Regions from separate parts of the Aquisalimonas asiatica genome, predicted to be linked through region 1. Evidence: riboswitches for the same ligand, from Rfam matches in the RefSeq annotation. Region 1 holds a riboswitch; each other region holds the start of a gene.
The links. Region 1 has a riboswitch for cobalamin ahead of BMZ02_RS13690 (TonB-dependent receptor domain-containing protein). Riboswitches for the same ligand answer to the same signal wherever they lie in the genome.
Positions count from the first base shown of each region.

Region 2: another riboswitch for cobalamin. It lies ahead of BMZ02_RS13015 (cobalt-precorrin-5B (C(1))-methyltransferase); the one in region 1 lies ahead of BMZ02_RS13690 (TonB-dependent receptor domain-containing protein).
Region 3: another riboswitch for cobalamin. It lies ahead of BMZ02_RS01475 (ribonucleoside-diphosphate reductase subunit alpha); the one in region 1 lies ahead of BMZ02_RS13690 (TonB-dependent receptor domain-containing protein).

Region 1 covers NZ_FOEG01000006.1:157,192-166,812, forward strand. The annotation lists gene BMZ02_RS13670 (cobalamin-binding protein) at 1-228, opposite strand, end outside; gene BMZ02_RS13675 (DUF2149 domain-containing protein) at 233-532, opposite strand; gene BMZ02_RS13680 (MotA/TolQ/ExbB proton channel family protein) at 529-975, opposite strand; gene BMZ02_RS13685 (cobaltochelatase subunit CobN) at 1,148-5,605, opposite strand; gene BMZ02_RS13690 (TonB-dependent receptor domain-containing protein) at 5,612-7,432, opposite strand; cobalamin riboswitch at 7,553-7,796, opposite strand; gene cobD (threonine-phosphate decarboxylase CobD) at 7,820-8,806, opposite strand; gene cbiB (adenosylcobinamide-phosphate synthase CbiB) at 8,779-9,621, opposite strand, start outside.
Region 2 covers NZ_FOEG01000006.1:7,655-17,275, reverse strand. The annotation lists gene BMZ02_RS13040 (sulfite exporter TauE/SafE family protein) at 1-177, shown strand, start outside; gene BMZ02_RS13035 (MFS transporter) at 178-1,419, opposite strand; gene BMZ02_RS13030 (hypothetical protein) at 1,548-1,835, shown strand; gene BMZ02_RS13025 (SDR family oxidoreductase) at 1,846-2,616, opposite strand; gene ubiG (bifunctional 2-polyprenyl-6-hydroxyphenol methylase/3-demethylubiquinol 3-O-methyltransferase UbiG) at 2,613-3,377, opposite strand; cobalamin riboswitch at 3,480-3,701, shown strand; gene BMZ02_RS13015 (cobalt-precorrin-5B (C(1))-methyltransferase) at 3,849-4,952, shown strand; gene BMZ02_RS13010 (ABC transporter ATP-binding protein) at 4,949-5,881, shown strand; gene BMZ02_RS13005 (ABC transporter permease) at 5,878-6,651, shown strand; gene cobG (precorrin-3B synthase) at 6,648-8,039, shown strand; gene BMZ02_RS12995 (precorrin-8X methylmutase) at 8,032-8,673, shown strand; gene BMZ02_RS12990 (precorrin-2 C(20)-methyltransferase) at 8,678-9,424, shown strand; gene cobJ (precorrin-3B C(17)-methyltransferase) at 9,421-9,621, shown strand, end outside.
Region 3 covers NZ_FOEG01000001.1:301,682-311,302, forward strand. The annotation lists gene BMZ02_RS01465 (UbiA family prenyltransferase) at 1-499, opposite strand, end outside; gene BMZ02_RS01470 (hydroxymethylglutaryl-CoA reductase) at 480-1,754, opposite strand; cobalamin riboswitch at 2,209-2,425, shown strand; gene BMZ02_RS01475 (ribonucleoside-diphosphate reductase subunit alpha) at 2,574-5,369, shown strand; gene BMZ02_RS01480 (ribonucleotide-diphosphate reductase subunit beta) at 5,461-6,615, shown strand; gene BMZ02_RS01485 (helix-turn-helix domain-containing protein) at 6,703-7,452, opposite strand; gene BMZ02_RS01490 (MFS transporter) at 7,449-9,338, opposite strand; gene BMZ02_RS01495 (S41 family peptidase) at 9,453-9,621, opposite strand, start outside.

The DNA.
Region 1 (9,621 bases):
CACGGCGCCCACCACGGCGTCGCCGGCACCGGCGGCGAACAGCAGCTCCGTGGCGCCGGGCGACAGGGAGACAATGCGCTCCGCCGGGGCGTCGAGGCAGACCTCGCGGTCGGCATCGTCGGTGACGCAGGGCCCGTCCGCCGCGTTGACCTGCCACGGGCCGAGGGCGCCCGAGACGACCAGGCCGGCCAGGATGCGCAGCGGGGTGCGCGCTGTGGTGGTTGCGATCATCTCAATCCTCTCCTCCGATCATGATCAGTCGCCCGGTTTCCGGATCACGGTAGACCTGACCCACGGATTCGTAGCCGCTGCCCGCCTCGCCGGCGCCGTCCGGCACGTCGGGTAGTTCCCGGCCCGCGTCAACATCGACGCCGCCTTCGCTGGCCTGTTCCAGGCCGTCACTGGACGCGGCCAGCGCGACCATCAGCCCCACGGCGAAGACCAGCATGATATCCGCCAGATTGGCGAGCGGCCCCATGGGATCGTCGTCGCCGGCATCGAATCGGCTGCGGCGGTAGGCCGGTACGCTCACGACTGCGCTCCTTCCAGCCGCTCCATGGCCGCGTCATACCAGCGCCGGCGCAGGCGGCCGACGAGAAAACCGAGAATGCCGATCAGCAGCCCGAGCACGGTGGTGTTGAACGCCACGGTGACGGCCTGGGCCAGGACATCCAGCTCGCCACGGCCCAGCGCGGCCAGGCCCGGCCCCAGGGGGATCAGCGTGCCCATGAGGCCGAGCATCGGCCCCACCCGCGCCAGCAGGTCGGCGCGGTCGATACGGCGCTGCGCACGGCGCGCGACGGCCTGCGCGTCACCTTTCGCCTCCATGCGCCGCAGGCCGCCGGTGCGCTCGCCCAGCGCGAGGCCCAGTTCCCACAGCGCGAGTGCGACCAGGGCCAGCAGCGCAATGATCACCGGCTCCAGTAGCCAGCCCACCACCGCGTCCATGATTTCCAGTGTTGCCGATGTGAACATCGTTGACCTCGTTGATGCGTGTTGCGGTGGTCGCGACTGACGTCGCTCCTACAGTAGGCCGTAGCCCCGTAGGGTGGACCTTCAGGTCCACCAGTTCAGCCCGGTTCATCGAAGGTGGACCTGAAGGTCCACCCTACGGGCCTTGGGAGCGGCGTCAGTCGCCACCCGTGAGTTACAGCCGCCGGCCCGCGACGATCCCTCCGGCCAGCAGGAGCAGTGCTGCGGCCGCCACCAGCCAGGGCAGCAGCACCAGCCCGCCCTCGGCGGCCTCATCACCCTCTTCCTCGGCCGCCTGCTCCTCCGCCGCGTCGTCGGCGGCCTCGGCCAGGTCGTCCGTGATGTCGATCTCGGCCACGGTGGCCGGGTCCAGGTCCCGCTCGGCCTGTTCCACCTGCGCCGTGGCGCGCACGCCGTCGAAGGCCGCCTGCAGTTCCTCGTCGCCGATCTGCTCGGCCACCCAGTCCATGGTGGGGTGGTCGGGCCGGGTGTGACCGCCACCGGGAAGGCCATGCTCCACCACCGACTCGGCGAAGTCCTGGATGAGTTCCTCCAGGATCTCCTCGTCGGCATCCCAGAAGTCGCGGTGGGCGGCCACCAGGGTGACCGCCTGCATGTGCATCTTCACGTGGATGTTGTGGTCTTCCTCCAGGAAGTCGTCGAGCCCGATGCCGTGGCTGTCGGCGAAGTAGACATCGTGGACCGCATCCCAGACCCAGGAGCGGACCACGTCGGGGTTGGTGACCTGCCAGCCCCAGAGGTTGTCCAGGAAGTCCGCGCCCATGGTCCGGGCCCCGGCGTAGCCGTGATCCATGAGTGGCTCCAGCCACTGCGGGTTCAGGTTCTGACCGCGCAGCTCGCCCAGCAGGGCGCGCTGCAGGGACTCCACGCGGGGGTTGTCCGCGTCGGCGTGCATGAGCACGCGGTTGTCGGGCGCGGTACCGGTGAGGTTCTCCACCGCCAGCGAAAGACCGCCCTGGAAGTCGAAGCCGTCGTCATTGTCCAGCAGACCGTAGACATGGCTGGCCCGGCCCAGGTAGGTGCGCCCGACGGCGCCCAGGCGGCTCTCGAAGGCGTCATGGGCGGGGTCGCCGCTGGCCTCGGTGCCGTAGGCGTGGCCCATGCGCCGGGCGTAGGCGGCGGCCACCTCGCTGCGGTCCTCCCAGGCGCCGGAGCGCTCGGCCAGGCGGTTCACGCCGGCACCGTAGGCGCCGGGGGCGGTGCCGAACACGCGCAGGGCGGCGTCGCGGCCGGCGTCGGCGGCATCGGCACCGTCGTCCATCAGCGTGCGCGTGTCTTCCACCCAGCGGGCGGCCACGTCGTTCTCGCTCAGGGCCTCGTCGCCCGGGTCACGCAGGTCCTCCGGCAGCGGGCGCAGGGCCTCGTCCAGGGCGCCGTCCAGTTGCGGGTGTTCCGCGCGGATGGTCTCGGAGGCACCATCCAGGGCCACGCGCACGGCCTTGTCCAGCCACACGAGCTGGTCCTCGTAGAGGTCACGGAACAGCCCGGAGGTGGTGAACAGGGCGTCCCGGCGACGGGAGCGGTCCTCCAGGGGCTTGCGCTCCAGGCCCTCGACAATGCCGCGGGAGTTCCACTTGGGCCGCACCCCGAGCATGTCCATGCCGAAGGCGATCATGACGCCCTCGTCGCGCACGGTGTCGGAGGCCCACAGCACGATGGCCTCGCTGCCCTCGGCTTCCGGATCGCCGCGCTCGCGGGCATCCACCGCCATTTCCTGACCCAGGGACCAGGCCACGCGGGTGGGCACCAGATCGCCGGACAGCGCGTGGAAGTTGCGCCCGGTGGGCAGCACCTCGGGGGTGCGCACCGGGTCGTTGCCATGGCCCGGCTCCACGAAACGCCCATCCAGGGCGGCGAGCAGGTTGTTGCGCTCGTTGGCGGTGGAGTTGACCAGATCCTCGCGCCAGCCCGCTTCCGGGTCCTCGTCGCCCGCCATGGAGTCAAGCATGGTCTCCACGGCGTCGTCGTCCCAGTCCCGGCCGAATACGTGCAGGCCGATGGGCATGAACTGCTCCTGCATATGGGTCACGTAGTGGCCCACTTCGTGGACCAGCAGCTCGTCGTCCACGTCGGCCAGGTCACCGCCGGAATCCTCGCCATGGTCCTGGCCGTGATCGTGATGGTGATCATCGTCATCGGCATGATCATCGTCGTGGCGGCCATGGTCGTGATCGCGATCGTGGTCATGGTCGCCGTTGTGATCGTGGTCACCGTGATCGTCGTCATGGCCGTGATCGTGGTGGTGATGACCGTGCTCCAGCTCGTGCTCGATCTCCTCGGTGAGATCCAGCGCCTCGATACGCTCGCGCAGGGTCGCCACCGCCCGGTCGCGGGTGGGCGAGTCCGGGTCGGTGGCGGACTCGAAGGTCTCCACCAACTGGCGCAGTTCCAGCAGCTCGTCGTAGAGCTCGGTTGCCTCCAGCGGCGGCGTGAGGTGGCTGATCATCACCCCCATGGCGCGGCGTTTGGCCTGGATGCCCTCGCCCACGCCGTCGACGATGTAGGGGTAGATCACCGGCAGGTCGCCGCCCAGCAGTTCCGGGTAGTCGTCGGCGGCCAGACCGGCGCGCCGCCGCGGCAGGAATTCGCGGGTGGAGTGGCGGCCCACGTAGACCAGCGCATCCGCCTCGAAGCCGTCCCGCAGCCAGTGATAGAAGCCCATGTAGTGGTGGGTGGGCGGGAATGTGGTGTTGGCGTGCAGCAGCGCTTCGCTGACTTCCCAGCCCCGGGGTGGCTGCGGGCCGATGAACACGTTGCCGAAACGGATGCCGGGGAAGACCATCTCGCCGTCGCGGACCATGGCCTCGCCGGGGGCGTCGCCCCAGCCGGTGAGGCCCGGGATGCCGGTGCGGATCAGCGCGTCGCGCAGGCTGGTCACCTCATCGGTGTCACCACCGTGCTGGAGCAGTCGGGTCCATTCGTGCTGGTACTGGGAGAGCAGGTCCAGGGCGCGGTTCTGACGGGCGTGCTCGTAGTTCTCGAGCATGTGCCGGACGTCGCCGAGGCCGCGCTCCAGCAGCCGTTCCGCCAGGGCGCGCTGTTCCTGGTCCTTGGCGTCCATGAGCCGGGCGTGCACGTAGCCGATGGGGCCGTTCTCGAGCTCCGCCTGGATGGTCTCCGGCAAGGTGTGGAAATAGTCGAGATAGTCCTCGGTCGAGAGCGTGGGCACGCGCTCGGCCAGTTCCGACAGGCCTTCGGCGTCCTCCTGGAGGTTCACGCCGCGGTCCTGGATTTCGTCCAGCAGGGCGTCGGCGTCCTCGGGCAGCTCGCCGGTGTCGTAGCCGGCGGCCTTCAGCTGCTGGAGCATCTCGAACAGGGACTCGGGCACGTCGAGCTTATCGGCGCCGACGTTGTGCCGCCCCGGCGGGTGGTTGTAGTAGACCAGCGCGACCCGCTTGTCGGCGTTGTCGGCCGTCTGCAGCCGCTGCCAGCGCTGCATGCGGTCCGCCATCGCCTCGACCCGCTCCGGGACCGGGCGGGTGAGCTTGAGTGTCACCCCGGTGGCGTCGTCGGTCTCAGGCGATTCGGCCGTTGCCAGCACCATGGGCTGGCTGATGCCCTGCAGCTCGGGCATGGCGAGCTGGTAGTGGACGTTGTCCCAGGGGATGCCCTCTTCCGACAGTTGCCACTCCGGCTCGGTGAGGTCGCTGAGGCGGATGCCCTTGACCACGGGCACGTCCAGGGCGCCGAACGCCTCGGTGACGTCCCGCCGGCCCTCGCCGCCCCCCACGGTGAAGTACTTGAGGCTGACCACGCCGGTCAGCTCCGCCGGTGCGCTGCGCTCGGCGAGGGTCTCCACCGCCTCGACGCTGGCGCCACCCCAGCGGGCCAGCACGGCGAAACACTGGATGCCACGCTCCTCGAGGGCCTCACAGGCGGCGTCCAGCAGTGCCCGGTCGCCAGGCCGGTCGCCGGTGTTGCCATCCAGCAGTGCCACGGCGGGCCCGTCGTCCAGGTCGAGGTCCGCCGGGTCGGCGCTGGCTTTGCCGTTGCGGTAGTAGCGGATGGGGTCCTGCGGGCGCGGCTCCGGCACCTCCATGTCGTGACCGGCATGAGCCAGCAGCCACTCCATCATGCCGGCCATGTGGTCCGGGCTGCGTCCCTGGTAGAACGCGCGCCCGTTCAGCCAGTCGGCCTGATCGGGGAAGGCGTCGCGCTGTGCGGCCAGATGCTCGCGGGGGTCTTCGCCGGCATCCGGGTTGGCTACCAGCTCGTTGACGGCCTCGTCGGAGAGGCCGTCCAGCACCGGCTCTCCGTCCAGCCGCGAGAGCCGGGTAATGCGGCGGTCGCTGTTCATGGCCAGCACCGGCACGTCCGCGCCGGGGCTGGCCTCGCGTAACAGGCGCTCGATGCGCCCGACCTGATCGCCGAAGACGCCGGCCATGAACACGGCGTCGGCCTCGCGCCAGAGCCCGGCCACCTCGCCGTCCGATTTCTCGGCCAGCTGTTCCGGGGTGCGCAGCACCACATCGTGCTCGGGGTGGGCGTCCACGAAGGCATGGGCCCCGGCCGCCACTTCGGCGGCGGAGCGTTCGGAGACAATGCCGACGATGGTGGCGGCGGAGGCAATCCCTGGCAGCAGCAGTGCCAGCAGTAGCACGCTGAATCGCATCATCATTTATCGGTTCCCGTAACGGACGCTGAGAAAGGCGGTGCGGCCGGCGTTCTTGTAGTCGAAGTCGCTTGTACTGTTCCGAGCCGTGACATAATCCGTGTCGAAGACGTTATCGATCGTGAGCCGGGCAGACCAGTTGCGCGCAAACTCCCAGCCGGCGCGCAGGTTCATCAGGCCGAAGCCGGGCAGCCGGTCATCGCCCTGGTAGCGGTCACCCTGGAAGATCCCGCTGGCGCCGACGGAAGCCGTCCCGATGGACCGGTCGAGATCAAGACGGGCCGTTCTGGTCGCGCGGCGCTCCAGGCGCTCACCGCTGTCGCGGTCACGCGGATCCGTCAGCGTCGCGGAGGCCTGCACATCCCACGCGCTGATGCGGGTCTGCAGCGAGCCTTCCAGCCCCTGAATGCGGGCGCGGTCGACATTCTCGGGCCGCATGACGCCGTCGTTTCCAAAGGCGTTCTGGATGAGGTCGTCCACGTGACTCTGGTAGGCGGCAAGATCCCAGCGGAGATGCTGGTATTGACCGGTTATGCCGATCTCCGCGGTCTGGGAGCGCTCGGGGGAGAGGTTGTCGTTGCCTTCGAAAATAAAGCCGTCGCCGTAATCGGTAAAGGGGAAATAAAGGTCGTTGAACGTGGGCGCACGGAATGCCGTGCCGTAGCTCAGACGCAGTCGGTGATTGGCGTCCAGCGCCTGTCCGAATGCGGCGCCACCGGTGACGCGGTCACCAAAGGCCTCGTTATCATCGAGGCGCACACTGAGCTGGATCTCCGAGTTGTCACCACCGATCAGGTACTGTCCGAAAGCGGCGCGATTATCACGGCGGGTCTCGTCGTAGTCGGTGGTTCCCGCGACCTCGTCGCGCTGAAACTCCGCACCAAAGACGACTTCGTTGTTGCCGTGGATGGCCGTGTTCTCCATCCGGGCGGTGCGCGTTTCGGTATCGAAGACCGAGATTCCGGATCCCTCGAAGTTCTCCTGTTCGTCACGGGCCTGGCTGATCTGCAGCCGGGTGGTCCATGCTGCGCCGATCGGGATCAGCGTGTGGGCGCCGATGGCCTGGTTCAGAAAATCGGTATCGCCGCCGTCGAATTCCGTGTTGCCTTCGGCGCGAAACCCGAGAACGCCGACCTCCGTGCCGTTATCGAACTGATGGGTAAGCCGTCCAACGTTGGCGTTGTTGACGAACCCCCGGTCGTCCCCGTCTTCCCGAACCGGGGCGCCGCGCGTATGGAAGCGGTTGGTGCTCACGCTGTAGGACGTGCCGTCCGCCGCACCCGCGAAGCCCGCACCAATCTCGCTGCTATCGAATGAACCATAGCCCCCTTGAATCCAGTACTGATCGCCGTCTCGCCCGTCCGGGGTGAACGCCTGCACGACCCCACCGACCGCGTCGGCGCCGTAGATGCTTGCCCTGGGCCCGCGGACAACCTCCACGTTATCGAGAAGCTGTGGCGGGATGAACTGCCAGGGCACGCCGCCGGTCGTGGCCGAACGAATGCGCACACCATCGATCAGCAGCATCGTGGATTCGGAACCGGTGCCGCGCGTATAGACGCTGGTGGCCTTGCCGAAGGAGCCGTTGGTCTGGACGTCGAGCCCGGGCTGACCACGCAGGATGTCGCCAAGCTCCCGTGGCTGCTGCCGGTCCAGAGTCTCGCGGTCGATCACAGTGACCGAGCTGAGGCTTTCGTCCACGGTCTGGGTGGAGAGCGTCGGCGTCACCACCACGGGGTTGAGCTGGATCGGGTCGTCCCCCGAGGCGCTCAGAGGCGCCAGACACACGGCCACCGTGGCCGCAGCTGCAGGCTTGCTGAAGTACATGGTTGTCCCCTTTCGCCGTGCCACCCGCACGGGCGTATCGTTCTGTAATAGTGGCGCGTGGGTGGGGCGATCAGGCGGCAAGTGGCGGAGTCTGCCGGCCTGTGCGTCGCCCTCCGCAACGCGCGGCAAACCCGGCAGGCCGGTCTACGGGCTGATGAGCGGGGAGCTGTGGACCCGTCCCTGGGCGACCGCCTTCCCGTGCATATTGCACAGTGGCCGAGAGGTCGCCTTTGACTCAAACACCGTTGCGGGGGCAGCGTCGGAATGGGGCCGCGTGCCGTGAGGCGGGCCGGTACCGACTTCCCGTTTCATCCCGTCACAGCCGGTTGGTACTGCACGGGACACCTGCAGGGAGGCGAATGACGCTAGCAAGGGGGGTGCCGGTAGTCAAATCGACAGGGCGGTATCGAGCCGTGCCAGCCCCGCTTCATCCGGGGCGAGTCCGAAGCGCAGCGCGGCCGGCCCCTGGAACAGGCGCACCAGGATGCCCTCGCGGGCGAGTCGATCCTGCAGCGCGGCCGACTCGCCGTGCGGGCAGTAGCGAAACAGGCTGGTGCCTCCGGCGGGCGTCAGCCCGTGGCGTCGGAGCACCTGGTCCAGGGCTGCCGCCCCGGCGTCGAGACGCCGGCGATTGGCCTCCTGCCAGGCGCGGTCGGCCAGGGCCTGGCGCATGACCCAGCGTGCCGGGTGGCTCACGGCCCAGGGGCCAAGCAGCGTGTCGAGGTGGTCGCAGAGCGGCGCCGGGCCGAACAGAAAGCCGCCCCGCAAGCCGGCGAGCCCGAAGAACTTGCCCAGGGACCGCATGACCAGCAGTCCGTCCGGCCCCGTGGCGGGCGCCACGCTGTCTGCGGGTGTCGGGTCGATGAAGGCTTCGTCCACCACTAGCCAGCCGTCCCGCGCCTGCAGCCGACGGTGCCACTCAAGCAAACGCTCCGTCGGGACGGTAAGCCCGGTGGGGTTGTTCGGGTGTATCCAGACCAGCACGTCCAGGTGGTCCAGATGCGCGTCCACATCGTCGTGGGGCACATTGATCACCGCATGACCCTGCTGGCGCCACCACCACGCGTGTTCCGCGTAGCCGGGGGCGGGTACGCCGACCCGGCAGGGCGCCCGCAGTCGTGGTAGCGCCTGGATGACCGCCTGGGAGCCGGCCGTGGTGACGCAGCCGGCCGCAGCCGGGGCGCCCGCCCACGCCCTTGCGATCGCCGGCAGGTCGTCGTCCGCCTCGGGCAGGCGCTGCCACACCGACCCGGGGACTTCCGGCACCGGCCAGGGCCACGGGTTGATGCCGGTGGAGAGGTCCAGCCAGTGTTCCAGGGGGATGCCGTATGCGGCTGCCGCCCGGTTCAGCCTGCCGCCGTGATCAGGGACCATGCCATGCCTCCCAATAGGATGACGGCCAGCCAGCAGAACACGGCGCGGCGCACCAGCACGACCGCGGCGTCGATGGTGGCGCCGTCTGGTGGCGGACCTTCGCCCAGGGGTGGGCGTTCCCGCCAGCCGTCCCGGTAGGGCGCGGCGCCGCCGAGGGTGACACCAAGCGCGCCGGCGCCCGCGGCCATTACCGGCCCGGCGTTGGGGCTCTCCCACGCGCCCGCCTGGCGGAACCAGCAGGACAGGGCCGTGGCGGTGCGGCCAGAGGCGGCGTAGGCCAGCGCCGTCAGCCGCGCCGGTATCCAGTTGAGCGCATCGTCGAGCCGCGCGACCACGCGGCCGAACAACAGGTAGCGCGGTGTCCGATAGCCCCACATGGCGTCCAGGGTATTCACCAGGCGGTGCAGGATTACGCCCGGCAGGCCCGCGACCAGGTACCAGAACAGGCTGGCGAAGACGGCGTCGGCGCCGTTCTCCAGGACCGACTCGGACGCCGCCCCGGCAACGCCCCGTTGATCCAGCGCCCGGGTGTCGCGGCTGACCATGGCGCCCACGGCGTCTCGGGCACCGGCAAGGTCGCCGTGGATCAGCGGTGTGGCGACGGCGCGGGCGTGATCTCCCAGGCTGCGCGGGCCGATGGCGAGATACAGCACCACAATCTCCAGGGCCACCAACACGACCGGCGGCAACACCAGCGCCAGTACCACGGCGACAAGGACGGGCGGTGCCAGCAACACGGCGGCTGCCGTCAGGCCGGACGCGATGCTGCCGTGCCCGTCCGGGTTGAAACGGCGCTCGACGGCATCCGCCAGTGC
Region 2 (9,621 bases), 150 kb from region 1:
GCCGGTCACTTCGGGCTTGCGGAGCTGATCATGGGAGTCAGTCTGCTGCCCGCCATTGCGCTCGGCTTTCTGGGTTCCGGCCGCGTTGCGCGCTGGCTCGATCGGGACTGGCTGCGCCCGGCGGTGTTGGGCGTCTCGGCCGCGGCCGCCGTGGGCGCAATCCTCAGTGCGCTCTGATCAGCCGTCCCGGGCCGTGGATGCCGTGGGCTCCGGCGGGTCTCCGACCGCCAGTTCACGCGGGAAACGGCGGATCCATGCGGTGAGAATGCAGCCGAGAATCAGCCCGGCCGTGGTGAACAGGAACGCCGACCGGAAATCGCCCGTGGTCTCGATCAGCCACCCGGCGATGGCCGGCCCGACGAATTGACCGGCCGCAAACACCAGCGTGGCGAAGCTGAATGCAATGGGAATGTACCGGGGGGCCACCTGATCGGTGCTGCTCGCCTGGATCAGCGCAAAGGTTCCGTTCACGGCGCAGCCCATGATCAGGTAGTGGGCGAAGAACATGGGCAGGCTCTGGTCAATGAGCGGCAGCATGGTGGCGACGGTCACCAGCAGCATGGCCGTCAGCAGGGCATTGCCACGCCCCCAGCGGTCCGAGAGTGTGCCCCAGGCAGGTCCGGAGGCCACCGACAGCAGGCCCATCATTGCCAGTAGCTGGCCGGCGGTCCGCTCCGGGTGGCCCGATTCCACCACGAAGCTCACCATGAACACCGCCTGCACGATATAGGTCAGCCCGATCAGGCCGTAGACGCTGCCGACGATGAGCATGCGCGGGTGGCGGTAGATCAGCCACTTCTCCGCTGAGGGCGGCCGCTCCCCCGCCGCGACCCGCGTGCTTGGCGGATCCCTGACCACCACGATGACCAGCGCCGCCACGGCTGCGGCTGCCGCCGCGAACAGGCCCCAGCTCACCCGCCAGGCGGCGTCGCCGAACAGGGTCTGCAGCCACTGCACCATGAAACCGATCAGGAGCGTGCCCACGCCGATCCCGGCCGACATGCAGCCGATGACGAAGCCGCGCTTCTCCGGATACCATGCGGCGAGCAGCGAGACCATGGGGGCGAAACTGAAGGCGGTGCCGAACCCGAGCAGCGCCTTGAGTGCGAGCAGCGCCGGATAGGCCGTGGCGACGCTGAGCCCGGCGAAGCCGATGCCCACCGTGATCAGGCCGAATACCACGGCCCGGCGTGGCCCCCAGCGCGCGGCGGCGGCACCCCCGGCAAGCACGAACAGCAGGTACCCCAGTGCGGTGATGGTGCCGAGGGTGCCCGCCTGCTGGTAGGTGAGGCCCAGGTCGGCCCGCATGGGCGGCAGCAGCACGCCGAAGGCCAGGCGCGCGAAGACGATCACGACCAATCCCGTGAAGGCGCCGCACAGCACGGTGAGCACGGCGTTAGGGCGGGCGTTGGTGTCCACGGTGGGCGGCCTCTTCGTTCTTGTTGGAGACCCGACCATAGCAGGAATGCGGAACGCCCTGTCATGGAAACGGTCAACGGACGATCGGTGACGGGCCCTCGAATGAGCACATCCAGGAGGAGCGTGATATGAAAGCAGGTCGACCGACGCCCGGCCCGGGCGCACTGGTGGTGGCAGCCGGGTGGCTGACACTGTCCCTGGGGGCGGTGGCGATGGAGGATATCCGCTTCGAGACCGAGAGCGGCGACGCCCTTCCGGAGGCCAAGCAGGATGTGGCGGAGTCGGTGCTGGATACCGACGTGCTGCAACCGGGTGTCTACCGCCTGGACGTGGACGTGGACAGTCGCCAGGTGCGCATCATCGAGGCGCGTCCGGAGGCCGATGCCTCGGAATCCGGGCACCGGACCGAGGGCTAGTGACCGGCGGTTAGTCGGCGTACTGCATGCGGCGGGTCATGCCGCCATCGACCACCATGTTCTCGCCGGTGATGAAACCGGCGGCGTCCGAGAGCAGAAAGGCGCAGAGATCCGCGACGTCGTCCGGTCGGCCGACCCGGCCCGCGGGGTGCTGGGCATGGTCTCCGGGAGTCAGCGCGGGGGGCGTGCGCAGGCTTGGCTTGCGGTAGTCCTCCACCGCGATCCAGCCCGGGCTGATGGCGTTGACACGAACCCGTCCGGAGAGACTCACCGCCAGCGCGTGGGTGAGCGCCAGCACGCCGCCCTTGCTCGCCGCATAGGCCTCGCTGTCGGGCTCCGACTGCAACGCCCGGGTGGAGGCGATGTTCACGATGGCACCCCGGCGCGCTGCCAGATGCGGCGTGCAGTGCTTGCTGAGCAGGAAGGTGCCGGTCAGGTTGACGTCCAGCCAGCGCTGCCAGTCTGACAGGGCCAGCGCCTCCACCGGCCCGCTCAGCGGATCGGCAACGCCGGCATTGTTCACCAGGCCGTCGAGCTGGCCGAAGTGCACCAGCGTGGCATCCACGGCGCTCTCCACGGCCGCCTCGTCGGCGACGTCCGCCTGCACCGTGAACAGCCGCCCGTCATCCCGGCTGTCCTCGTCCAGCGCCGCCAGTGCTTCGCCGTCCACATCGATGACCGAGACGCGCCACCCCGACGACAGCAGCTTTTGCGACACGCCAAGGCCGATGCCCTGCGCACCGCCCGTTACCAGGGCGACGGGCCGTGGCTCGTCACTCATATCTCCCCCTCTGCCTGGCGCCTGGCCAGCAGCATGTAATTGACGCTCTCAGAGGGTGACAGCCACATGCGCCGCGTCAATGGGTTGACCTTGACGCCGGTGCGCCGAACCGTCGTGATGCCGTCCCGCTCCAGGAGCGTCTCCATTTCCCCCGGCGTGGGGAAGCGGGACCACTGGTGCGTGCCCCTTGGCAGCAACCGGAAGATGTACTCCGCGCCCAGTATGGCCACGACGAACGAGACCGCGTTGCGGTTGATGGTGGCCACGAAGGTGTGTCCGCCCGGTGATATCAGACGGTTCACGGCAGCCATGAACGCTGGCAGATCGGCCACGTGCTCCACGACCTCCATGTTCAGCACCACGTCGTAGCGGGCGCCGCGTCCGGCCAGCGCTTCGGCCGTGGCAGTCTCGTACGTGATGGCCAGACCCTGTTCGCGGGCGTGCAGGCGCGCCACCTGGATGTTGCTGTCGGATACGTCCACACCGTGAACGCTGGCCCCGAGCCCGGCCATGGCCTCGCTGAGCAGTCCGCCGCCGCAGCCGATGTCGAGCATGCGCAGGCCCGCCAGTGGTGCCGGGCCGGCAGGGTCGCGGCCGTATCGCTCGCACAGGTGGTCACGGATGTACCCGGTTCGCAGCCTGTTGAGTACGTGGAGGGGCCACAGCTTGCCGTCGGGTTGCCACCACATGTCCGCGAGTGCGCGGTAGCGCGCCAGTTCATCCGCATCCACTGTCCGGTCGTGCGCGTCGTCGTCTGCCATGGCATGCCGCTCTCGGATTCGTCTTTGGATGATCAGTATTGCATAACTAGTGTAAGCAGATTGTATTGGCAGTCCCGGTTGACCACCCCCCGGGGGTCCCATAAGGTACAGCCAGCTTCAGGTGCCCCGAGTGCAGCCGGGGATAATCGGGAAGCCGGTGCGCATCCTTTTTGTGCAAGGCCGGCGCTGCCCCCGCAACGGTATGTGGTGACAACCGGATCACAGGCCACTGACGATGCCCGCCCGGGTGCGTCGGGAAGGCGATCCGCCGGGGACGGACCCCGCGCCACGAGTCCGGAGACCGGCCTGAACTCCCTGGTGCCGCGGGGTGCGGCGGAACCGGGTGGTGATCGCCTGTCCCCCAAGATCGGTATCCACCCTGCCACCGCTCCCGTCGCGCAATCATCCGGCGTGGGACCGCAAGACGTGACTGACGCGCAGCAACCACAGACAACCACCGGCGCGCCCTCCATGCGTCCGGAGAGCCGTGATGGCGATGGCCGGTTGCGTACCGGCCTGACCACCGGGGTGTGTGCGACGGCCGCGGCGACCGCCGCCGCGCGTCTGGCGCTGGGGGATCAGGTGGGCGAGCGCCAGTCCGTGGTCCTGCCCAAGGGCAAGCGCGTGGAGCTGGTCCTCAATGACCTCCGGCGCACCGGGGAGGGCGCCGAAGCGGGCGTCATCAAGGACGGTGGCGATGACCCGGATGCCACCCATGGCGCCCGGGTGTGGGTACGCGTCGAGCCTCGCCGCGAGTCGGGTATCACTTTCCATGCCGGTGCCGGCGTCGGGGTTGTCACGCGCTCCGGCCTCCCTGTCGCGGTGGGCGAGCCGGCCATCAATCCGGTGCCACGGCGCATGATGACCGACCATCTTCTTGAATGCGCCGCCGCCCTGGGTCATCGCGGGGGGTTCTCCCTCTTTGTCGGCGTGGACGACGGCGAACGTATTGCCGAGCGCACCATGAACGGGCGTCTGGGGATCCAGGGCGGGCTGTCGATCCTCGGTACCACCGGCATCGTGCGGCCGTTTTCCTGTGCGGCCTACATCGCCTCCATTCACCAGTCCATCGACGTGGCCCGCGCCAACGGCATCACCCACCTCGCCTGCTGCACCGGCGGCTCCAGCGAGGCCATGGCGCGTGCGCGCTACCGCCTCGGTGACATGGCACTGATCGAGATGGGTGACCTCATCGGGGGCGTGCTCAAGTACATCAAGCGTCATCCGGTGCCGCGGGTCACCCTGGCCGGCGGTTTCGGCAAGCTCAGCAAGTTCGCCGCCGGCCATGCCGACACCCATAGCCGCAAGTGCGCCATCGACCTTGACGGCCTCGCCAGGGAAGCGGCGGCCCTGGGTGCCGACACCCACCTGCGCATACGCATGACAGCCTGTAACACCAGCATCGAGGCCCTCTCGCTGTGTCAAAACGCCGGGATTCCCCTGGCGGACCGGATCTGTGCCCGCGCCTACGATCAGGCCCGCCGCACGCTGCCCGACGCCGTTATGCTTGATGTCTGCGCCGTGGATCGAGGCGGTCGCCTGGTGGGCACGGCGACCACTGGGGTGGCGGCATGAGCGCGCCGGCAATCGCCCTGGAAGGCCTGACCAAACACTACGCCAGCGGTCGCACCGGTCTCGCGGGGGTGGATCTCACGGTGGATGCCGGCCGTTTCTTCGGCCTGCTCGGCCCCAACGGCGCCGGCAAGACCACGCTGATCGGCCTGCTGACCTCGCTGGTGCGGCTGGAACAGGGCACGGTGCGCGTGTTCGGCCATGACCTGGCGCGGGAGCCCGTTGCCGCGCGGCGGCTCATCGGACTGGTCCCCCAGGAGGTGAACTTCAACAGCTTCGAGCCGGTGGCGGAGATCGTCGCTACCCAGGCTGCCTACTACGGTCTTTCGCCACGGCGCGCGCGCCAGCGCACCGACGTCGTGCTGTCGTTGCTGGGGCTGGCCGACCGTGCCCGGCAGACCGCCTGGGGGCTGTCCGGTGGCCTCAAGCGGCGGCTCATGATCGCGCGCGCCCTGGCGCACGAGCCGCGCCTGCTGGTGCTGGACGAGCCCACCGCCGGGGTGGACGTGGCGGCCCGCCACGACCTCTGGGCCGTGCTGCAGCGGCTGAACGCCGCCGGCACCACGGTGCTGCTCACCACGCACTACCTGGAGGAGGCGGAGCAGCTTTGCGACGACCTCGCCTTCATCGACGACGGTCGCCTCATCGCCCGCGGCAGCCCTACTGCGCTGCTGCAGGGGATGGACCACGACACCCTGGTGCTGGATCTGGCCGCTGACTGCCCGGAACCGCCCCGTCTCGATGGCGTCACGGTCCGCGCCGTGGATAGCCGCACCCTGGAGGTGGACGTGCCCCGGGGCCGGCATCTCAATACCCTGTTCGCGTCGCTCACCGAGGCCGGGGTGCAGGTGATCAGTCTGCGTAACAAGAGCAACCGGCTGGAGCAGCTGTTCCTGGAGCGCCTGCGCAGCCGGCAGGAGGCACCGGCATGACAGCGGCGCTCTACTGGAATGCCTATCGCGGCATGGTGGTGAAGCAGCTTCGCCGCGTTGTGCGCACCTGGATCCAGACACTGTTGCCGTCGGTGGTGACTGCGGCCCTGTTTCTGGTGGTGCTTGGCCAGCTGGTCGGGCGGGAGATCGGCACCCTCGGCGGCGTGGGCTACACGGAGTTCCTGATGCCCGGCCTGGTAATGCTGGCAGTGGTCACCAACGCCTACAGCAACGTGACCCTGGCGGTGTTCGGCGCCAAGCTCCAGCGTCACATCGAGGAGCTCCTGGTGGCGCCCATGCCACCGTGGCTGATCGTTGCCGGCTTCGTCACCGGCGGCGTATTGCGCGGATTGCTGGTGGGGCTGCTGGTGGCCGCGCTGGCGCTGCCACTGACCGGGCTGCAGTTCCACCACCCGGTGGGCATTGCCGGCATGGCGGTGCTTGCCGCGTTGCTGTTCTCCTTTGCCGGGCTCATCAACGGTATCTATGCGCGCACCTTCGACCACACCTCGGTGGTCACCACGTTCGTGCTGACGCCGCTGATCTACCTGGGCGGGCTGTTCTACCCCGTCAGCCGCCTGGACGAACCGTGGCAGAGCCTGTCGCTGGCCAACCCCATGTACTACCTGATCGAGGGCTTCCGCCACGGCCTGCTCGGCACCAGTGCGGTGCCGTGGTGGGCCACGTTTGCCATGCTCGGCGTGGCCACCGCCATCGCCGGCGCCGTGGCCCTGACGCTGGTGGCCCGGGGCACACGGGTGAAACCATGAGTGGGGCGCGCGCCAACCATAACGGCGCCGTGCGCGGTGCCTGCCCGGGGGTGGCCGCGCCCATGGCCAGTGGCGACGGGCTGCTGCTGCGCCTGCGCCATCCCATCGGTGGCTGGACGCCGGCGCAGGTGGGCGCCGTGGCGCAGGTGGCCGAAGAATACGGCAACGGCGCGCTGGAGCTCACCGTCCGTGGCAACCTGCAGCTGCGTGGGGTGCGCCCGGCAACCCTGACGGGCGCCCAGAACGCGCTCGTGGCGGCCGGCGTCGCCGACAGTGACCCCGACCGGGAGGCGGTACGCAACGTGCTGGCCGCCCCCGCGACCGACCTGGACCCCGATGCCGTCACCGACATCACGCCGGTGGCGCGGGCCGTGGCCGACGGCATCGCCGCCGACACCGCACTTCACCGCCTGCCGGCCAAGACCGGCGTGGTCGTGGATGGCGGTGGCGTGACAGGGATCGCCTGCGTCCATGCCGACCTGCGCCTGGACGCCGTGACCTGTGATCACGGTGGCCTGCGCTATCGGCTGAGCATTGGCGGCCGGGGGGCGGACGCGGTGCCGCTGGGACGGGTTGCTCCGGAGCAGGCCGCCGTTGCTGCCCGGCGCGTGCTGGCGCGACTGCTGGACGACGACCCGCCGCGGCGGATGGCTGCAGCCCTGGCCGAGCGCGGTGTCGCGCCGTTCCAGGACGCACTGGCTGAGCTGGCCGAGCCCGCCGGCACGGTGCCGGTGCCCGCGGTGGGGCCTCCGGCACCGGGAGTCGCGCCCCACGGGGCCTGGGTACACGCGGCGTTCCCGTTCGGTGCGCTCAATGCAGCGCAGCTGCGGCAGCTGGCCGTGGTGGCGGAGCGGCACGCGGCGACGGGCGGCACACCCACGCTGCGACTGACGCCCTGGCGCAGTGTTCTGCTTGCGGGGGTCGGCGTCGCCGCGCTGGAGCCGCTGGCTGCGCTGGGTGTCATCACCGAACCGGCCGATCCCCGCCTCGGGCTCGGTGCCTGCGTCGGTGCGCCAGGTTGTGCGTCCGGTACCACCGCGACCCGGAACGACGCCCTGGTGCTGGAGGCGGCGATGCCGGCGCTGCTCGCCGCCGGCGAGCGGCTGCACGTCTCCGGCTGCGGCAAGGGCTGCGGTGCGCCGGCGTGCGCCGCCGTCATGCTGGTCGCGGACGGGGAGCACTACGCTGTGACCCTGAGCGGTGGTATCGCCGCCGCGCCGGACTGGCCCGCGGCGCCGCTGGCTGTGGTGCACCGCCGCCTCATGGCGCTGGACGCAGTGTTCGCACGGGAGCGGCAGACGCCGCAGGAGACCCTGAACGATCTCATCAACAGGCTGGGCCGCGATGGTGTGGTCCGGCGCGTGGAGGAGGAAGACTGGCATGCCTGACAGCGTGCACGACGACTACATCAAGGACGGACCGGCCATCTACCGGGAATCGTTCGCCATCATTCAGGCGGAGGCGGATCTGACCCGGTTCCCGGAGCACGTGGTGCCGGCGGTGGTGCGCATGATTCACGCCTGCGGCATGACCGATCTGGCCGCCGATGTGGGCTTCTCGCCCGGTGTGGCGACGGCCGCACGGAGCGCCCTGGATGCCGGTGCGCCCATCCTGTGCGACAGCCAGATGGTCGCCCACGGTATCACCCGTGCGCGGCTGCCGGCGGACAATCCGGTGGTCTGCACCCTTCGGGACGAACGGGTCCCGGCGTTGGCCGAGCGCATCGGCAACACCCGCTCGGCGGCGGCCATGGAGCTTTGGCGGGATCAGCTCGACGGCGCCGTGGTGGCCATCGGCAATGCGCCGACGGCACTGTTTCGGCTGCTGGAGATGCTCGAAGCCGGCGCGCCGCGACCGGCGGCCGTGCTTGGCATTCCCGTGGGTTTTGTCGGCGCGATCGAGAGCAAGGAGGCGCTGGCGGCGCGTGCGCCGGAGATTGAATACCTGACGGTGTTCGGTCGCCGGGGCGGCAGTGCCATGGCGGCCGCGGCGGTGAACGCGCTGGCAACGGATCGGTGGTGAACGCATGACGACCCTGAACAGTATTGAAGGTGGCCGGTTCTACGGCATCGGTACGGGGCCGGGTGACCCGGAGCTCATCACCCTGAAAGCCGCGCGGCTGATCGCCTCGGCGGACGTGGTGGCCTATTTCTGCAAGCGCGGCAAACGGGGCAATGCGCGGGACATCGCCGACGCGCATATCCATGGCGGGCAGCGCGAAGAGCCCATGGTCTATCCGGTGACCACGGAGTTGCCGCATACCTCCCAGGCCTACCGGGACCGGATCGAGGCGTTCTTCGATGCCTCCGCCGACATGCTGGCCGGGCATCTTGCCGCGGGCCGCTCGGTGGTCGTTCTCAACGAGGGCGACCCGTTCTTCTACGGCTCCTTCATGCACGTCTACCTGCGCCTCAAGGACCGCTTCCCCTCCACGATCATCCCGGGCGTGCCGTCGATCATGAGCAGTGCCGCGCTCCTGCCCACCCCCCTGACCATGCGTGACGACGTGCTCTCGGTGGTGCCGGGCACGCTCCCGGACGATGCGCTCCATGAACGCCTCTCCAGCGTTGATGCCGCCGTGATCATGAAGGTGGGCAGCAATCTCGACCGCATCGTCGCCGTGCTCGAGCGGCTGGGCATGTGCCAGCGCGCCTGGTACGTGGAGCGCTCCAGCATGGCGGCCGAGTACTGCTGCCGGCTCCCGGAAGCCAGTGTGGACAGGGCGCCCTATTTCTCCATGATCGTGGTGCCCGGCACCGGGGAGCGGCGATGAGCGGCTGGCTGCGCGTGGTGGGCGTCGGCCCGGCGGGGCCGGACTGGCTTACGCCGGAGACGGCGAACACCCTGCAGGACGCCACGGATCTGGTGGGCTACGGCCCCTACGTGGACCGGGTTGGCACCGCCGGCGCCCGTCGCCATGTCTCCGACAACCGCGAGGAGCTGGACCGCGCCCGGCACGCCCTGGATCTG
Region 3 (9,621 bases), on a different contig from region 1:
TCAGCGGCATGATCAGCATGTGGGACCACAGGTAGATCAGGGGGCGTGCCTTCAGCCAGCGGTGGACGAAGAACTCCCGGCTCATGAGCCCCAGGTAGAGCCACGTCACTGCCAGGGTCAGCAGGAGTGCGGGCGCCACCACTGCAGCAATGGCTGTCTGCAGTGCCACGGCCATGCCGCCGGCCACGCCAAGCTCGCGCAGGGATACCAGCCCCCGTGGCACGGCGCGATAGGGGCGATGGCGGCAGTCCTCCGCATAATCCTTGAACTCGTCGGCGATCCGCAGGCACAGGAAAAACAGCAGCGTGCTGATGGCGGCGCCCGCGAGCGGGAACAACCCGCCCGGGCCGGGGGTGCCCCGCAGCGCGGCGGAGTAGGCCAGGGCCGTTGCGCTGAGCACGAGGATCAGTGGCAGGTGGGCGTGCAGCGGGAAGCGTTCCCTCTGGTAGGTCCACCAGCGGCGCAGTGAAGACTGGGTATTAGGTGTTGTTGCGGACACGGGCGAGTACCTCATGAGCGCGGGAGAAATGGCCGGAGCACAGCGCCCCGATGATCGACAGCTCGCCGGCGAGACTGAGCGCGGCGGCTACTTCGGCCAGCGCATGGGCGCTGCCGGGGCCGTCCAGTCCGAGGAGACGCAGGCAGGCGTTCTGACTCGGCAGGCTGGTGCCGCCGCCAATGGTTCCAACCATGAGATTGGGTAGGGTGACGGCGGCGTAGAGGCCGGTATCGGTCTGCTCGAAGCGGGTGACCCCGACGGCGGATTCGGCCACACAGGCGGCGTCCTGCCCGCAGGCGATGTAGAGCGCCGCGAGGCCGTTGGCGTAGTGTCCGTGGACGCCGATGGTGCCGCTCATGACCCCGCCCATGGCGGACATGCGCCAGTAATCCACCATGGCTTCCGGTGTCGTGTGCAGCGCCTTGCGGACGTGCTCCCCGGGAATGTGGACTTCGGCGGTGACCTTGCGCCCGCGCACGCCGATAAAGGACTGGGCGCTCGCCTTCTTGTCCCCGGAATGGTTGGCTTCCACAAAGTGATACCGGGGGGTTACCGGCGCGTTGGCCATGACGTAGGCGCAGATCGCCTCGGTGGCGATGGTCACCATGTTCTGGCCGGATGCCTCACCGGTGGAGAATTCGAAGTTGAGGTAGACGTGGTTGCCTTCGATGGTGACCCGCAGATTCCGGAGGCGGCCGTGACGGGTGGTGGCTTCGCCCGCCGCGCGCAGCGCGTCCAGGGACTGGAGGGCCCAGGCCACGAACTCGCCGGCGTCGCGCAGGTTGTCGAAGGCGAAGCCCGGGGCGCGGCTGACGCCTTCGTCTATGACCATGGCGGTGCAGCCGCCGACGGCCGTGATCAGTTGGGCTCCCCGGCTGTAGGAGGCCACCAGCGCTGCTTCCGACGTTGCCAGGGGGACGTGGTAGTCGCCCTGGGCGAAGAGTCCGTTGACGCGCAGCGGGCCGGCCAGCCCCACCGGCAGCTTGACCGTGCCGATGAAGTTCTCGATGTTCGCCTCGTAGGCGCCCATGTCGGCCACGGTCTTGTCGTCGAGCAACTGGGCGCGGGCGTCGCTGTCATTGCCCGTTGCCTGCCAGCGCCGCTCCACCAGCCTTTCAAGGGTGCGGGGGTTCAACGGCAGGCGGCGGTCACTGGGGGTGTGGTCAGCGCTGAGACGCGCATGCAGCGACTCGGCGGAGTGTTCGGCCAGTAGTTGACGGAGCCAGGCGTTGGCCTGTGCATGATCGGTTGCCATTGGAGGTCATCCCTGATGGTTGTTGTCGGGCCCCTGGCTCGGCGCGTCAGCCGGCCAGGATCTGTGCGCCGTCAGGAGTGACGTGCACGGCGTAGAGAATGAACCCGACGGCGACGGCCGCGATGGTGAGGATGCGAAGCGTGCTGCGAACGACCGGTGTCATGAAAGCCTCCTGATGCGTTGAACGTGGAGCGCATTCTTGGCATTCGCCGGAGGCTGTTCAACGCTTGCCGCACACGTATCGCAATACGCGACGACCGGGGGCGTAGGGTGAGACTGCGGACCGCCTCCGGTGCCTGGTGACGGGGTTGTCGGTCAGCCGGCGGGCTGGTCGCATTCCCCGCCCGGGGGCAGCGACCGGGTGCGCCCGCCGGTTCGTGTCTGGGCAACATCGAATCGGGTTTGCAGTTCCAGAAAGCACCAGATATAGTGAAATATGTCTGGTTCGGCTCAATATGTATGGTTAAATTCTGACCAGTCGCATCCTGAGCCGTCGCAAGAGGGAATCCGGTGAGACTCCGGAACTGACGCGCAGCGGTGTGGGGGAACGACCCCGGCAAGATGCTCAGCATCAGACACTCTCGCCCATGAAGGGGAGGGGAAGTCGCCGGCAGTAGGCCACGGAATAGTTGCCCCCGAGTCCGAAGACCTGCCAGAGCCTGCCCCGTCGGCAGGGAACACTGTGCCTTCGCGTTCAGGGCCAACAGTGGTGACAGTCCCGGACTCTCCTGTCGGTGTCGAAGACGACACCGCGCCTGCCTGTCCGTTGCTGCGCCCTGTCGCGAAGGAAAGCAAACGCGACCAGGGAGTAGTCACCTCATGTCATCCACCGTAACCGCCACCCGGGAATCCCGACACGGATCATCCGCCGCGCCCGGCCTTCGTGTCATTCGACGGGACGGATCCGTCGCCGAATTCAATGTGGAAAAAATCGTTGTCGCCATCGGCAAGGCCTTTCTGGCGGTCGAAGGCGACAGTGCCAGCCAGTCCAACCGTATTCACGAACGTTCCCGGGAACTCGCCGCCGGTATCGAGGAGATCTTTCATCGTCGCCTGGCCGGGCAGGGCACGGTCCATATCGAGGACATCCAGGATCAGGTGGAACTGGCGCTGATGCGCTCCGGTGAGCACCGGGTGGCCCGGGCCTACGTGTTGTACCGGGAGGAGCATGCTCGCCAGCGCCAGGCGCGGACGCCGGACGAGCCCCACCCGTCCCTGAGCGTGACGTACGCCGACGGCGAGCGTCGCCCACTGGATCTGGGCCGGTTGCGGGCCCTGGTCCGCCAGGCCTGCGAGGGACTGGAGGATGTGGACGGCGAATCGCTGCTGGACGAGACGCTGCGCAATCTGTACGACGGCATTCCCGAGCGGGAGCTGTCCACGGCGCTGATCATGACGGCCCGCTCGCGCATCGAGAAATCACCGGATTACAGCCCCTTGACCGCACGTCTGCTGATGGACCCGATTCGCCGTGAGGCGCTGCGGGTTCTGGGGCTGGCGGAGCAGGCCAGTCACGAGGACATGGTCGAGCTGTATCCCCGTGCCCTGTCCGCCGCCATCGAGTTCGGTATCCGGCACGAGCGGCTGAATCCGGCCCTGGCGGAGTTCGATCTGGACGCGCTGGGCCAGGCGCTGCAGCCGACCCGGGATGCGGCCTTCAGCTTCCTCGGTCTGCAGACCCTGTACGACCGCTACTTCCTGCACCACGACGAACAGCGTTTCGAGCTGCCCCAGGTGTTCTTCATGCGGGTGGCCATGGGGCTGGCGCTGCAGGAGGACAAACCGACCGAGCGGGCGATCGAATTCTACGAGCTGTTGTCGTCCTTCGACTACATGGCGTCCACGCCGACGCTGTTCAACAGCGGCACGCTGCACAGCCAACTGTCCTCCTGTTACCTGACCACGGTGCCGGACGACCTGGAAGGCATTTACGGCGCTCTGCGGGACAACGCCATGCTGTCCAAATGGGCCGGCGGGCTGGGCAACGACTGGACGCCGGTGCGTTCCCTCGGTGCCCATATCAAGGGCACCAACGGTCGCAGCCAGGGCATCGTGCCGTTTCTCAAGGTGGTCAACGATACCGCCGTGGCGGTCAATCAGGGCGGCAAGCGCAAGGGTGCGGTCTGCGCCTACCTGGAGTCCTGGCACCTGGACATCGAGGAGTTCATCGAGCTGCGCAAGAACACCGGGGACGACCGTCGCCGCACCCACGACATGAACACCGCCAACTGGATTCCGGATCTGTTCATGGAACGGGTCTTCGACGAGCGCGAATGGACGCTGTTCTCGCCCTCGGACGTGCCGGATCTGCACGATCTCTATGGCCAGGCGTTCCGTGAGCGCTACGAGCACTACGAACAGCTGGCGGAGAGTGGCGAGATCGAGAACTACAAGCGGGTGCCGGCCAGGGATCTCTGGCGTCGCATGCTGTCGATGCTGTTCGAAACCGGTCACCCGTGGATCACGTTCAAGGATGCCTGCAACCTGCGTTCGCCCCAGCAACACGCGGGTGTGGTGCACTCCTCCAATCTGTGCACGGAGATCACCCTCAACACCTCGGACGATGAAATCGCGGTGTGCAATCTGGGGTCCATCAACCTGGTGCAGCATCTCGACGATCAGGGGCTGGATACCGAGAAACTCGCCCGGACCGTGAAGACCGCGGTGCGCATGCTCGATAACGTCATCGACATCAACTACTACGCGGTACCCGGGGCGAAGCGCAGTAACGCCCGGCACCGTCCGATCGGGCTCGGCCTGATGGGCTTTCAGGACGCGCTGCACAAACGGAAACTGGCCTACGCCTCCGAGGAGGCGGTGCAGTTCGCCGATGAGGTCATGGAGCACATCAGTTACCACGCCATTGGCGCCTCATCGGACCTGGCGGCCGAACGGGGTACCTATGAATCCTACGCCGGATCGCTCTGGGATCAGGGCATTCTGCCCATCGATTCCATCGAGAACCTGCGTGACGCCCGTCCCGAGGGGTATCTGGAAGTGGACACCAGTGCCAGCCTGGACTGGACGCCGGTGCGGGAGAAACTGCGCCGCCAGGGCATGCGCAACTCCAACGTTATGGCGATCGCACCGACGGCGACCATTGCCAATATCGTCGGCGTGTCCGCCTCCATTGAGCCCACCTACCAGAACCTGTTCGTGAAATCGAACCTGTCCGGCGAGTTCACCATCGTGAACCCCTGGTTGGTCCGGGCGCTGAAGGAGCGTGGTCTCTGGGACGAAGTCATGGTCAACGACCTGAAGTATTACGACGGCAGTGTGGCGCCCATTGATCGCATTCCCGATGACCTCAAGGCCCAGTACGCCACCGCCTTTGAGGTGGAACCCCGATGGCTGGTGGAAGCGGCGGCGCGCCGCCAGAAATGGCTCGATCAGGCCCAGTCGCTCAACCTCTATATCGCGGAGCCGGACGGCCGCAAGCTGGATGTGACCTATCGCATGGCCTGGTTGCGCGGCCTCAAGACGACTTACTACCTGCGCAGTCAGGGCGCCACCCAGGCGGAGAAATCCACCATGCATGACGGCGCCTTGAACGCGGTCAGCAGCCAGCCCCAGGCCTGCGCCATCGACGACCCGGATTGCGAGGCCTGCCAGTAAAGGCCAACACCAATCAGGCAGGGCGGCGACACGCCCCCAACGGGGCGGGTGCCGCCAACCAGACAGAAACACCCGATAACCGGAGGATCCCATGTCCGTCCTGAACTGGAACGATTACGACGACAACGGTGCCGTGACCGAGGCACCCGAGCCGACCCAGCCGGAACCGGCCGCGGCGGCGGAAAGCCCGGCCGGTGCCCCCACCGGACTGGAGGCGCTGGAATCCGGTGCCGAACGGGTCGCGGTGGGCGACAAGCGCATCATCAACGCCCGCGCGGACGTGAACCAACTACTGCCGTTGAAGTACCACTGGGCCTGGGAGAAGTACCTGGCCGGATGCAACAACCACTGGATGCCCACGGAAGTCTCCATGCAGGCGGACATCGCCCTGTGGAAGAGCCGCGACGGTCTGACCGACGACGAGCGGGCGATGATCATGCGCAACCTCGGCTTCTTTGCCTCGTCCGAGTCCCTGGTGGCCAATAACGTGGTGCTGGCCATCTACCGCTACATCACCAATCCGGAATGTCGCCAGTACCTGCTGCGCCAGGCGTTCGAGGAAGCCGTGCATACCCACACCTTCCAGTATGTCGTGGACTCCCTCGGCCTGTCCGAAGGCGAGGTCTTCAACATGTACCGGGAGGTGCCGTCGATTACCGATAAGGCCGCCTGGGCACTGAAATACACCCGCAACCTGGAGGAGGGCAATTTTGATACCTCCACGGATGAGGGCGCGCAGAACTTTCTGCGGGACCTGGTGGCCTTCTACGTGGTGTTCGAGGGCATGTGGTTCTATACCGGGTTCGCCCAGATCCTCAGCCTCGGCCGGCGCAACAAGATGACCGGGATCGCGGAGCAGTATCAGTACATCCTGCGGGATGAATCCCTGCACCTGAACTTCGGCATTGATGTGATCAACCAGATCAAGCTGGAAAACCCTCACTTGTGGACGCCCGAATTCCAGGCCGAAGTCATCGAGATGCTCAAGGAGGCCACTCAACTGGAGATCGCTTACGCCGAAGACACCATGCCCAACGGCCTGCTCGGCATGAACGCGCAGATGTGCGAGGAATACATGCACTTCATCTGCAACCGCCGCTGCAGCCAGCTGGGCCTGCCGGAGCTGTTCCCCGGTGCCCGGAATCCGTTCCCCTGGATGAGCGAAGCGATTGATCTCAAAAAAGAAAAGAACTTCTTCGAAGCGCGTGTGACGGAGTATCAGACCGGTGGTTCGTTGAAGTGGTAAGACAGCGGTTCGGGCCGGTGGGTACGCCACCGGTCCGCCCGGTCAACGACCGGGACCCGTCTTCGCCTAACCGGCGCCCATGGGGGGTCAGCCCTGTTTGCGGGCGTAACGGGAGAACATGGAGAACGCCCACACGCGCTGTGCCAGCATGACGCTGCAGCCGTGGCGCTCGTCCAGGGGCAGGCCGCTATCCAGGCGCGCCAGTTCATTGAACTCCTTGGCCAGGGTGTTGAGCTTGCGCTCCATCACCCGGAGTGATGCCTGGGAGAGCATCCCCGAGACGAACTGCAGCGACTCCGGCGGTGTGTCGAAGGCGGAGTCGAAGAATTCGCCGCGTACGTGCTGGTCGAAGAAGGCGCGGATCGGGCCGTTCTCCCGCCAGGTGAGAAAACGGGACGTGAGCAGCCGCGCGCGGTTGCCGGGCTGGAGTTCGATGAGTCCCATGCGGTCCAGGCGGGTCATGAGCCGGATACAGTCCAGCTCCTCCAGGTCGTAGTCGGTGATGATGTCCGCGAGGGTGTAGCGGTTGAGCAGCAGGTAGAACACCAGCAGCAGGCGGGGTTCGTCCGCCAGTGCCTGCTCCTGGGCGGCAGAGAGCTGGCGGATCTCGCCAGCGCCGTCCTCCACCATCTGCGAGAGCTCCGTGAGCGACAGGCCGGCCAGGTTGCTGACCGTCTCCAGCCGTTGCAGCGAGAAGCTCTCCTCCGAGAACAGCCGTTTCACGCTCGCCTCGCTGAGATCCAGTGCATCGGCGACATGGGCGTAGGTGACGCCGTGTGTCTTCAACGCCCGTTTCAGGGTGTTGATCAGCAGGCTGGTTTGCGGCGTCGGGCTCATGGCGTCTCCTCCTGCAGGCTGGCGACTCGGCGCTGGAGCAGTTCCGCGGTCGCCTCGTGCGGCGCAACCGGCTCACCGGCGGAGAGGCCCACGCGCTCCAGCAGACGCCGGGGGAGTTTGAGAAATGCAGGCCCGTCCTTGCGGCTGAAGAAGCTGCCCCACAGGCCGCTGAGCGCCATGGGGATGACCGGAACGGGCCGCCGGCGCACGATGTGCTCGATACCGCGCCGGAAGGTGTTCATCTCGCCGTGATCGGTGATCCGCCCTTCGGGAAAGGTGCACACGATCTCGCCGTCGGCCAGCGCGGCATCAATGCGGGCGTTGGCCTCTTCCAGGAGTTGCGGGTTCTCTTTCGCCGACGCGATGGGAATGGCCTTGGCCGTGCGGAAGATGAAGCTCAGCAGCGGGATGCGGAAGATGCGGTAGTGCATCACGAAGCGCACGGGGCGTCGGACCGCGCCGGCAATGATCAGCGCATCCACGAAGCTCACGTGGTTGCACACCAGGACCGCCGGGCCGTCCTCGGGAATATGCTCCAGCCCCTGTTTGCGCAGCCGGTAGACGGTATGAATCGCCATCCAGATCAGGAACCGCATCAGGAATTCGGGCACGAGCGTGAAGATGTAGAGCGCCACGGCGGCGTTCATCACGCCGACCACCAGAAACAGCTGCGGGATGCTGAGCCCGGCGACTCCGAGCAGCACGATGGCGAACCCGGATGCCAGCACCATGGCAAGGGCGTTGAGGACGTTGTTGCCCGCGATCGTGCGGGAGCGGTGTTCCGGGTCGCTGCGCTGCTGAATCAGGGCATACAGCGGCACGATGTAGAAACCGCCGAACAGGCCCAGCAGGACGACGCTGGTGAGCAGCGTCCAGCCGTAGTCGGTGGCGAGGAACTCCGCGGGGGTCATCAGCGCATCGACGTTGAGCTCCGTGGGGACGGTGAAGAACATCTGGATGGTGAACACGCTGATGCCGATGGCGCCGAACGGCACCAGCCCCAGCTCCACACGCTGCCCGGAGAGGCGGTCGCACAGCAGTGACCCGACACCGATGCCAACGGAGAATGCGGCCAGTAGCAGTGTGCCCACCAGTTCATTGCCGCCAAGGGCGAGCCGCGTGTAGTTGGGGAACTGCGTCATCAGCAGGGCGCCGAAGAACCAGAACCACGACACGCCGATGATCGCCAGGAAGACGGTGCGGTTGCCGTAGGTGTAGCGCAGGTTGCGGGCGATCTCGCCGAAGAGGTTCCAGTTGATGGTGAGATCCGGCGCGGCCGCGGGTGCGTTGGGGATGCGGCGGGATGCCAGGTAGCCGAGCACCGCCAGCACCACGACGGCGATGGAGACCAGTGCGGGGCCGGCATCGGCGCGCTCGATCAGCAGTCCGCCCGCGATGGTGCCGATGAGGATGGCGAGAAAGGTGCCCATCTCGACCAGGCCGTTGCCGGCGACCAGTTCGTCGTCCCGCAGGTGTTGTGGAATGATGCCGTACTTCACCGGGCCGAACAGGCTGGACTGGGCGCCGAGCAGGAACAGGGCGGTGATGAGCAGCCACAGGCTCTGGGTCAGGAGGCCGGCGACAGCAACCCCCATGATGGCGATCTCACCCAGTTTGATGGCACGGATGAGACGGCTCTTCTCCAGTTTGTCGGCGATTTGCCCGGCCAGCGGCGAGAACAGGAAGAACGGCAGCACGAACAGCCCGGCGGCGACGTTGATCATGACGTCCGGGTTGCTCACACCCCAGCGGGTGCCCTGGAACGCGATGAGGATCAGCAGCGCCTGCTTGAACAGGTTGTCGTTGAAGGCGCCGAGGAACTGGGTGCAGAAAAAGGGTGCGAAGCGCCGTTGCCGCAGCAGCGACTGGGTGTTGCCTTGAGCCATCGTTGCGTCCTTTCAATGTCCTTTTCGGCCGCACGGGTCCGGGTGCGCGCAGGCGTCAGCCGGGTAAGGTACCAGCAGGGTAGCGGATGGCGCTACCTGGACGTGCCGGACGGCTCAGTTGTCGTGGTTGCGTTCCAGGCGCTCCAGCATGTCGTCCACGGCCCGGTCGAGCTGGCGGTCGCGGTCGGCCACTTCGTCTTCGGGGGTCTGCTCCACGAGAATGTCGGGCAAGGCGCCGTTGTGCTCCATGTCGGTGCCGTCGGGCAGGTACCAGCCGCGGTAG